DNA from 2 places in the Burkholderia ambifaria AMMD genome. Region 2 is predicted to be linked to the other one. Evidence: predicted binding sites of a transcription regulator. Region 2 holds the regulator's gene; the other holds the start of a gene.
What was found. Region 2 encodes LexA, which represses DNA repair genes until DNA is damaged. Its sites were predicted from a motif close to ACTGTATNNNNATACAGT; they were not measured.
Positions count from the first base shown of each region.

Region 1 (4,804 bases), 600 kb from region 2:
GGTGGGGTGTTCTGCGATGCGCCGAGCCGCGATTGCGCAACGCTGCGGGGAGCATGCTCTTGTGCAGGCAGGCAGGCAGGCAGGCAGGCGGCCCTGCAGCGTCGATCGTTGGCCCGAAGAGCAACGAATGTGGGCGCGCTTGCGCAAGCCCGCTCCGGCGCCGGCAACGCGTTCGCTGCAACGAAAAAGGCGCCCCGCAAGGGGCGCCTTTCGGTCGATGCCGACCGCCCGCGTCGCCGCGGGCCGTTCCGGCTTATGCGTATGCCGGGCGCGTCTGGCCGGCCACGTCCTTCAGGTAGCGATGCACCGACAGGTCGTCGGCCTGAATCGCCGGCTTCTTGCCCGAGATCAGGTCGGCGAGCAACTGGCCCGACCCGCACGACATCGTCCAGCCGAGCGTGCCGTGGCCGGTGTTCAGGAACAGGTTCGACACCGGCGTGCGGCCGACGATCGGCGTGCCGTCCGGCGTCATCGGGCGCAGGCCCGTCCAGAACGTTGCCTTCGACGTATCGCCGCCGCCCGGGAACAGGTCGTTCACGCACATTTCGAGCGTTTCGCGGCGCGCGGCGCGCAGGTTCTTGTCGAAGCCGACGATCTCGGCCATGCCGCCGACACGGATGCGCTGGTCGAAACGCGTGATGGCGATCTTGTAGGTTTCGTCGAGCACCGTCGATACAGGGGCCGCCGCGTCGTTCACGATCGGCGCGGTGATCGAATAGCCCTTCAGCGGATAGACCGGGATCTTCATCAGGTTCGAGATGAAGCTGGTCGAGTACGAGCCGAGCGCGACGACATACGCATCCGCGCGCACCGTCTCGCTGCCGCACTGCACACCGGCGATCCTCCCTCCCGCGATCGCGAGCGAATCGATCGGCGTGTTGTAGCGGAACTTCACGCCGAGCGATTCCGCGAGCGCCGCGAGGCGCGTCGTGAACAGCTGGCAGTCGCCCGTTTCGTCGCCCGGCAGGCGCAGGCCGCCCGTCAGCTTGTGCGACACGGCGGCGAGCGCCGGTTCGGCGTTCTTCAACTCGGCCGGCGACAGCAGTTCGAACGGCACGTTGGCTTCCTGCAGCACCGCGATGTCCTTCGCCGCGCCGTCGAGTTGCTGTTGCGTGCGGAACAGTTGCAGCGTGCCGCCCGTGCGCCCTTCGTACTGGATGCCGGTATCGGCTCGCAGCGCCTGCAGGCAATCGCGACTATATTCGGCGAGGCGGACCATGCGGCCCTTGTTGACTGCGTAGCGGTCGGCCGTGCAGTTGCGCAGCATCTGCCACATCCACTGGAGCTGGAAACGCGTGCCGTCGAGGCGGATCGCGAGCGGCGCATGCTTCTCGAACATCCACTTGACGGCCTTCAGCGGCACGCCGGGCGCGGCCCACGGAGCCGCATAGCCGGGCGAGATCTGGCCGGCGTTCGCGAAGCTCGTCTCCAGCGCCGGGCCGGCCTCGCGGTCGATCACCGTGACTTCATGACCGGCGCGCGCGAGGTAATACGCGCTTGCCACGCCCACCACACCGCTGCCCAGAACGACGACTCGCATAGCTGCTCCAGATGGAAGGGATCAGGTCGAGGCCGGGCGCACCTGCGTCTCCGTGTAACCTCTAGCTGATCTAGTTTTTTGAGCTATGGTATTGTCGAATGTGCAGGTTTTGTTATCGTATTTTTCAGGTTTTCAGAATAAACAAATGAGAACGCAACGCCAGCCAGTACGCTCGCTCGACAAGCTCGACCGGCGCATCCTCAAACTGCTGCAGGACGACGGCCGGATGGCGATGAAGGACCTCGCGGAACAGGTCGGCCTGACCGTGACGCCATGCATCGAGCGCGTGCGGCGCATGGAGCGCGACGGGGTCATCACCGGCTATCACGCACGCGTCGATCCGGGCCAGCTCGGTGCCGCGCTGCTGGTGTTCGTCGAGATCACGCTTGGCCACAAGGGCGGCAACATGTTCGAGCAGTTCCGTCGCGAAGTGATGAAGATCGACGAGGTGCTCGAATGCCATCTCGTGTCCGGCGACTTCGACTATCTGATCAAGGCGCGGATCGGTGAAATGGCCGACTATCGCAAGCTGCTCGGCGACATCCTGCTGCAACTGCCCGGCGCGGTGCAGTCGAAGAGCTATGTCGTGATGGAGGAAATCAAGGAAACGCTGACGATTTCGGTCGGCGAATGACCGCTGCCGCTGCCGCGGCCGGTTGCCGGCGCCGCTGTCGGGCCCCTTATCTCGCCCTTGGCATGCTGCACCCAATACTGTATAAATATACAGTATTGGGTGCAGGCGAATGGGTGAGTGCATGGACGGCCGGTCCGACAACGAATTTCCGATAGCGCCGCCGGCGCCCCGCAAGGGGCGCGGTGCGGTCGACAATCTCCAGGGGCGGTACGAAACGGCGCTGCGCGAAGCGGTCGACGACGGCTGGGCGCACGAATCGGACGACGCCGATCTGCCCACGCCGCTGCGTACGCAGGTGTTCGAGGAGCGCGCGAAGAGCATCCTCACGCACAACCAGTCGCCTGACATCCCGTTCAGCGTGTCGCTCAATCCGTATCGCGGCTGCGAGCACGGGTGCATCTACTGTTTTGCACGGCCGACCCACAGCTATCTAGGGCTGTCGCCGGGGCTCGACTTCGAGAGTCGCATCTATGCGAAGGTCAATGCGGCCGAACTGCTCGAGCGCGAGATTTCGCGCAAGCGTTACGTGCCGGAGCCGATCGCGCTCGGCGTCAACACCGACGCATACCAGCCGGTCGAGCGCGACCTGCGCATCACGCGCAGCGTGATCCAGGTGATGCACGATCATGCGCTACCGTTCGCCGCGATCACGAAATCGTCGCTGATCGAGCGCGATCTCGACCTGCTTGCCCCGATGGCCGAGCGCGGGCAGGTGATGGCGGCGGTCACGATCACGACGCTCGACGCCGATCTCGCGCGCACGCTCGAGCCGCGTGCGGCGACGCCGGCGCGCCGGCTGCGTACGATCCGCGCGTTGCGCGACGCGGGTGTGCCGGTGGGCGTCAGCATTGCACCGATGATCCCGTTCGTCACCGAGCCGGACATGGAGCGCGTGCTGGAGGCCTGCGCGGAAGCAGGCGCGACGCATGCGAGCTATATCGTCCTGCGGCTGCCGTGGGAGGTCGCGCCGCTGTTCAAGAGCTGGCTCGCCGCGCATTTCCCCGATCGCGCGGAGCGCGTGATGAACCGTGTGCGCGACATGCGCGGCGGGAAGGACTACGACTCCGATTTCTCGAAACGGATGAAGGGCGAGGGGATCTGGGCCGACCTGTTGCGGCAGCGTTTCCGTCAGGCCGTGAAGCGGCTCGGGTTGAACGAGCGCAGGAACGGCATTCTGGATCTGTCGCAGTTTCGCGGCGCGCCGGCCGGCGCGGTGGCAGCGCGGCGCACCGTGGTGGGCGCAACGAGCACGACGTCGCGTGACGACACGCAGTTGAGCCTGTTCTGACGGTGCGCGTCGGCGCTTATTGCGAAATCTGCTTCGCCGCTTCGACTTGCGATTCGAAATACGTCTGGAACGACAGCGCAAGCGCGGTCATCAGCAGGAACGCGCCGATCAGCAGCGAGAAGATCACGATAAAGATCACCGTCCAGCCCGACCGGCTGTACTTGCCCGTATCGGCATTGAATTGCGCGTCCCATTTCTCGTCGGGGCGCAGGCCGTAGACGAGCGCGGCGAGGAACGCGGCGAGCAGCGAGATCGCACCCGGCACGGCGAGCCACCAGCCGAGGCTGGCTGTGCGTTGGGTGGCGGCGAGCAGCATGAAACCCGGAATCCCGACGATCGTCGCGAGCAGGTGCGCCCAGCCGTACACGTCGCGAAGGCCATACAGGTAGAAGCGGTGTGCGCCGAGCGAGCCGAACAGGAACGCGAGGGCGGCGGTGAGCGTCTTGGAGCGGAAGCGGCGGGACGGTGCGGTGCTGCTGGACATGGGTGGCGGCGGATTATCGTTGGCGTGGCGGCCGGCAGGCCGGCGCGGGGCGCTCGGCCCGGCACGCATTCTACGATGCGCGGTGGGCCACGGTCACCCCTCGGCTGCGTCAAGGTGCCGCATAGGTGACGCGGTAAATGGCGCCTGCATAGTCGTCGCTGACGAGCAGCGAGCCGTCGGGCAGCGGCAGCACGTCGGCCGGGCGTCCCCACACGGTGCCGTCCGCGCGCAGCCAGCCGGTGATGAACGGCGTCTGGCGCGCGTGGCTGCCGTCGGCTGACACGACCGCGCGCATCACGCGGTAGCCGACCTTGCTGCTGCGGTTCCACGAGCCGTGTTCCGCAATGAATACATTGTTGCGATACGACGCCGGGAACATCGGTCCCGTATAGAAGCGCATGCCGAGTGCCGCGACGTGCGCGCCGAGTTTCAGCACGGGCGGCACATGGCGGCGGCACACGTCGGCGCTGCCGAATTCGGGGTCGGGCGTGTCGCCGCCATGACAGTATGGAAAGCCGAAGTCGAGGCTTGCGCGCGGCGCGCGGTTCAGCTCGTCGTCGGGTACGTCGTCGCCCATCAGGTCGCGCCCGTTGTCGGTGAACCACAGCTCGCCCGAGTCGGGGTGCCATGCGAAGCCGACGGTATTGCGCACGCCGCGGGCGAATACCTCGCGGCCGCTGCCGTCGGCGTTCATGCGTGCGATGATCGCGTAGCGGCTGCGATCGGCGAGGCACACGTTGCACGGCGCGCCGGTCGGCACGTAGAGCTTGCCGTCGGGGCCGAATGCGATGAATTTCCAGCCGTGGTGATGATCGGTGGGCAGCGCGTCCGTCACGACCGCCGGCGCGGGCGGCCGGG
Region 1 covers NC_008390.1:1,032,415-1,037,218, forward strand. The annotation lists gene BAMB_RS04790 (D-amino acid dehydrogenase) at 254-1,540, opposite strand; gene BAMB_RS04795 (Lrp/AsnC ligand binding domain-containing protein) at 1,686-2,174, shown strand; gene BAMB_RS04800 (PA0069 family radical SAM protein) at 2,284-3,462, shown strand; gene BAMB_RS04805 (NINE protein) at 3,479-3,946, opposite strand; gene BAMB_RS04810 (PQQ-dependent sugar dehydrogenase) at 4,056-4,804, opposite strand, start outside.
Region 1: a site for LexA is predicted at 2,251-2,268, ahead of BAMB_RS04800 (PA0069 family radical SAM protein). Genes of this name have one in related genera too.

Region 2 (4,804 bases):
TGTACGTCGTCATCGGATGCTCTTGCTGGGTCGATGCTGCTCATGGGTCCGACGCAAACGCCGGCGCGGGGAATCGCGCCGGCGGCCGTCGGGGATGCGGCGCGCTATCGTGGCGCACCGCTGTCGTTATGGGTTTGCTGCGTGGTGTTACTGTTCGCGTTACTGCGGCTTGTAGATCGAGTCGAACACGCCGCCGTCCGCGAAATGCGTCTTCTGCGCATTCGTCCAGCCGCCGAACGTGTCGTCGACCGTGTACAGCTTCAGCTTCGGGAACTGCTTCGTCAGCTCCGCCGGCACGTTCTTCGAACGCGGACGGTAGTAGTTGCGCGCCGCGATCTCCTGGCCCTGCGGGCTGTACAGGAAATTCAGGTAGGCCTCCGCCAGCTTGCGCGTGCCCTTCTTGTCGACCACCTTGTCGACCACCGCGACGGGCGGCTCGGCCAGGATGCTCACCGACGGCACGACGATCTCGAACTTGTCGGTGCCGAATTCCTTGATCGACAGGAACGCCTCGTTCTCCCACGCGATCAGCACGTCGCCGATCCCGCGCTGCACGAAGCTCGTCGTCGCGCCACGCGCGCCCGAATCGAGCACGCCTGCATTCTTGTAGAGCTTCGTCACGAATTCCTTCGCGCCCTGCTCGTTACCGCCCGGCTTGTGCACGGCATACGACCATGCGGCCAGGTAGTTCCAGCGCGCACCGCCCGAGGTCTTCGGGTTCGGCGTGACGATCGAGATGCCCGGCTTGGTCAGATCGTCCCAGTCCTTGATCCCTTTCGGGTTGCCCTTGCGCACGAGGAACACGATCGTCGACGTGTACGGCGATGCGTTGTCCGGCAGGCGCTTTTGCCAGTCCTTGTTCACCAGCCCCTTGTTGGCGAGCGCGTCGATGTCGTAGGCGAGCGCCAGCGTGACGACGTCGGCCTGCAGGCCGTCGAGTACCGAGCGCGCCTGCGCGCCCGAGCCGCCGTGCGACTGCTTGAAGTTGACCGTCTCGCCCGTCTTCGCCTTCCACGCCTTGCCGAACGCCTGGTTGAAGTCCTGATACAGCTCGCGCGTCGGGTCGTACGACACGTTCAGGAACGTCGTATCGGCCTGCGCATGCGTGACGACGCCCAACGCCGCCGCCGCGCCGAGCGCGAGTGTTGCAATCAGGCGGCCCGCTCCGCCCACCAGCCCCGTATTGCGCTTCGCCATCCTTGGTTCTCCAGTGTTGTCGATGTTGCGATGTCGGGCCAGTCTAGCGAACGGGTTACATGATTAAAAATAATCGTTCTTCATTTTTTAATACTCAAAAGTGCTAACGCAGACTGGGCGGACGGTTGCGGCAGACAAACCGGCGTCCGGACGTCGCGAAATCGCGGCGGAACCGGCGCGATCGCGTCGAACCTCAAGTAACACTTGAAATTCGCGAAGTACTGTATAAAAATACAGCTCACTGTCTATCCATACAGTTAAGCCATGACCAAACTCACCGCACGTCAGCAGCAAGTGTTCGACTTGATCCGCCGGGCGATCGAGCGCTCCGGTTTCCCGCCCACGCGCGCCGAGATCGCGGCCGAGCTGGGTTTCAGCTCGCCGAACGCGGCCGAGGAACACCTCCGTGCGCTGGCGCGCAAGGGCGTGATCGAGCTCGCCGCCGGCGCGTCGCGCGGCATTCGCCTGCTCGGCATCGAAGATGCGCCGCACCAGTTCACGCTGCCGCACGCCGGCCTGATGCAACTGTCGCTGCCGCTCGTCGGCCGGGTGGCGGCCGGTAGCCCGATCCTCGCGCAGGAGCACATCTCGCAGCATTACGCATGCGATCCCGCGCTCTTCACGAGCAAGCCCGACTACCTGCTGAAGGTGCGCGGCCTGTCGATGCGCGACGCCGGCATTCTCGACGGCGACCTCCTCGCCGTGCAGAAGCGCACGGAAGCGAAGGACGGCCAGATCATCGTCGCGCGTCTGGGCGACGACGTCACGGTCAAGCGCCTGATGCGCCGGCCCGGCGGCCTCGAGCTGATCGCCGAGAATCCGGATTACGAAAACATCTTCGTCAAGGCCGGCAGCGCGGAATTCGCGCTGGAAGGCATCGCCGTCGGGCTGATCCGCTCGGGCGAACTCTGACAATCGGTCTCGCTGAGGAGAACACCATGGAACGCCTTTCCCGTTTGCTGCCTTTCCGTCAATTCGGTCGCCTGCGTCACCTGCGCGGCCGCACGCCCTGTGCGCCGCTGTCCGCCGCGGCGCCCGTGGTGAGCCAAGAAGTCGCAGTTGAACGGCAGGCGTCGCTGCTGCCGTCGGCGCTTCCCGCATTCGCGCGGGTTTCGCTGAATGCCGGCCTGAATCACGCGGAACCGGCGCGCCGTGCGCCCGTGCGCGTCTATCACGGTCGGTCGCGGCTGATCATGGTGGGGACGATCGATGCCGTGTGCCGGATGATCGATCGCTGCATCGCCGAGGAACGATCGTCCACGCACGGCGGTCTCTGATTGCGGAACCTGTTCGCACCGGAGGCATCGTGACTGGATCTTCGGGCCGCGCGTGGCGGCTCAAGCCCGTGCTGATCGTCGTGCTGGCCGTCGCCATTCTGGCGGCGGTCGGCTATGCATACGCGTCGCCGTACGTCGCGCTAGGTCGCCTGAAATCGGCGATCGACGCGCGCGATTCGCAGGCGGTCAGCGAATATGTCGACTTTCCGTCGCTGCGCATCAGCCTGAAGCAGCAGGTCACGGAAGAGTTGATGCGCCGGATCGACGCGGTGAAGAAGGACAATCCGTTCGCGGTGATTGGCGCGCTGATCGGATCTGCGTTGATCGGCCCGCTGGTCGATGCGTATGCGACACCGGAAGGTGTGGCGGCGCTGATGAGCGGCATCCCGCCGCGCGGTAACCCGGGCGAGCGGCCCCCCGACTGGTCGGGGCCGCCGGCAGGCAATGCGCCCGCCAACGCACCGGCCGCGCCACCGGCCAATCCGGCTAGCGCACCCATGCCGGGCAGCAATGCCACCGCGTCGGCTGCATCGGCGCCGGCGTCTGCGCCCGCACCCACGCCCACGCCCGCGCCCGCCCCGGCGAGCCCGAGCGACGCGGGCCATCCGCAGCAAACGAGTGCCGGCTACCGGAATATCGATGAATTCGTCGTGACCTACCAGCGCAGCGCCGACGGCACGCGCTATGCGGCGGTCTTCCGCCGCTTCGGCCTGTTCTCGTGGAAGCTGTCCGCGATCGACCTGCACGCCTGAGCAATCGCAGTCGTCACGGTCGCGCTCGATGCCGCCGATGCGGCACTGCGCGCGACCGCGCCTGAATCGCAGGCCATCCGGCCGTTCACGCGATTGCTGCGTTACTTGCCGTTCGAGATGGCCGCTTCGCGTTCGCGCGCGATCTCGGCCTTTTGCTCTTCGGCCGACGAACACGCGACCAGAATGCTGCAGTTCACGCGATCGAGCAGTTGCGTGTTGCCCGACCCCATCCACCATCTCGACAACCCGCTACGGCACCGATGGCCGACGACGACGAGGTCGGCCTTCAACTCCGTCGCGAGATTCGCGATTTCGTCGATCGGATAGCCGAACGCGAAATGGCCTTCCGCCTGAACGCCGCGCTCGCGCAGCCAGTTCACGCCTTCTTGCAGGATCTCGCGCGCGGTTTCCTCGAAGCGGCCGCACGCGACGTCGGTCAGCAACCCGGCGCTTTGCGCGATGCTCGAGCGCATGTCGACGACCGACAGCAAATGCGTTTCCGCCTTCAGGTCCAGCGCGAGGTTGGCACCGCACCGCAATGCCTTGCGCCCCTCGAGCGTGCCGTCGTAGCACAGCAGAATCTTGTTGTAGCTAGCCATGAAACCTCCCTATCGCGACTACGTGCGCTATGCACTCATCATGGTGCGCCGCAATTGAGGACGCAAGGGATGGAAAACGCTGATTCGCCACGCGGGGCGCGCCGGCGATGATGCGGTGCACGATCCGTGCGCCGACGCACCATGCCGCACCGGCATGCGCTGAAGAGACGCAGCCGATGCACTAGAATGGCCCGTTCGTACCCTCGACGTGCGTTCGCCCCGGTCATGCTCATGTGACACGCATTCGCCCGATCCGTTCGCCGGCCCGGATGCCCAGTCAGCCAGCCGGCCGGCCGCGAAACGCGTCCGTGCCCGCTTACAACGACAAACTGCCCATGTCCGTTGCACCGATCGATTTCCGGAACGTTGAAAAGCGCTATGGCGACAAGCTCGTCGTCAACGACCTCTCCTTCCACGTGCAGGCCGGCGAATGCTACGGCCTGCTCGGGCCGAACGGCGCCGGCAAGACCACGACGCTGAAGATGCTGCTCGGCCTCGTGTATCCCGATGCCGGCGCCATTTCACTGTGCGGCGAGCCCGTTCCGACACGCGCGCGGCATGCGCGCCGGCGCGTCGGGGTCGTCCCGCAGTTCGACAATCTCGATCCGGACTTCACGGTCCGCGAAAACCTGCTCGTGTTCAGCCGCTATTTCGGGATGTCAGCGCAGGCCGCACGCGCGCTCGTGCAGCCGCTGCTCGAATTCGCGAAACTGGAAAACAAGGCCGATGCCAAGGTGGGCGAACTGTCGGGCGGGATGAAGCGGCGTCTGACGCTCGCCCGCGCGCTCGTCAACGATCCCGACGTGCTGGTGCTCGACGAACCGACCACAGGCCTCGATCCGCAGGCGCGGCACCTGATGTGGGAGCGGTTGCGCTCGCTGCTCGCGCGCGGCAAGACGATCCTGATCACCACGCATTTCATGGAGGAAGCCGAACGCCTGTGCGACCGGCTGTGCGTGATCGAGGAAGGCCGCAAGAT
Region 2 covers NC_008390.1:1,636,839-1,641,642, reverse strand. The annotation lists gene cysT (sulfate ABC transporter permease subunit CysT) at 1-13, opposite strand, end outside; gene BAMB_RS07585 (sulfate ABC transporter substrate-binding protein) at 160-1,197, opposite strand; gene lexA (transcriptional repressor LexA) at 1,462-2,109, shown strand; gene BAMB_RS07575 (hypothetical protein) at 2,136-2,474, shown strand; gene BAMB_RS07570 (DUF2939 domain-containing protein) at 2,504-3,226, shown strand; gene BAMB_RS07565 (universal stress protein) at 3,328-3,825, opposite strand; gene nodI (nodulation factor ABC transporter ATP-binding protein NodI) at 4,161-4,804, shown strand, end outside.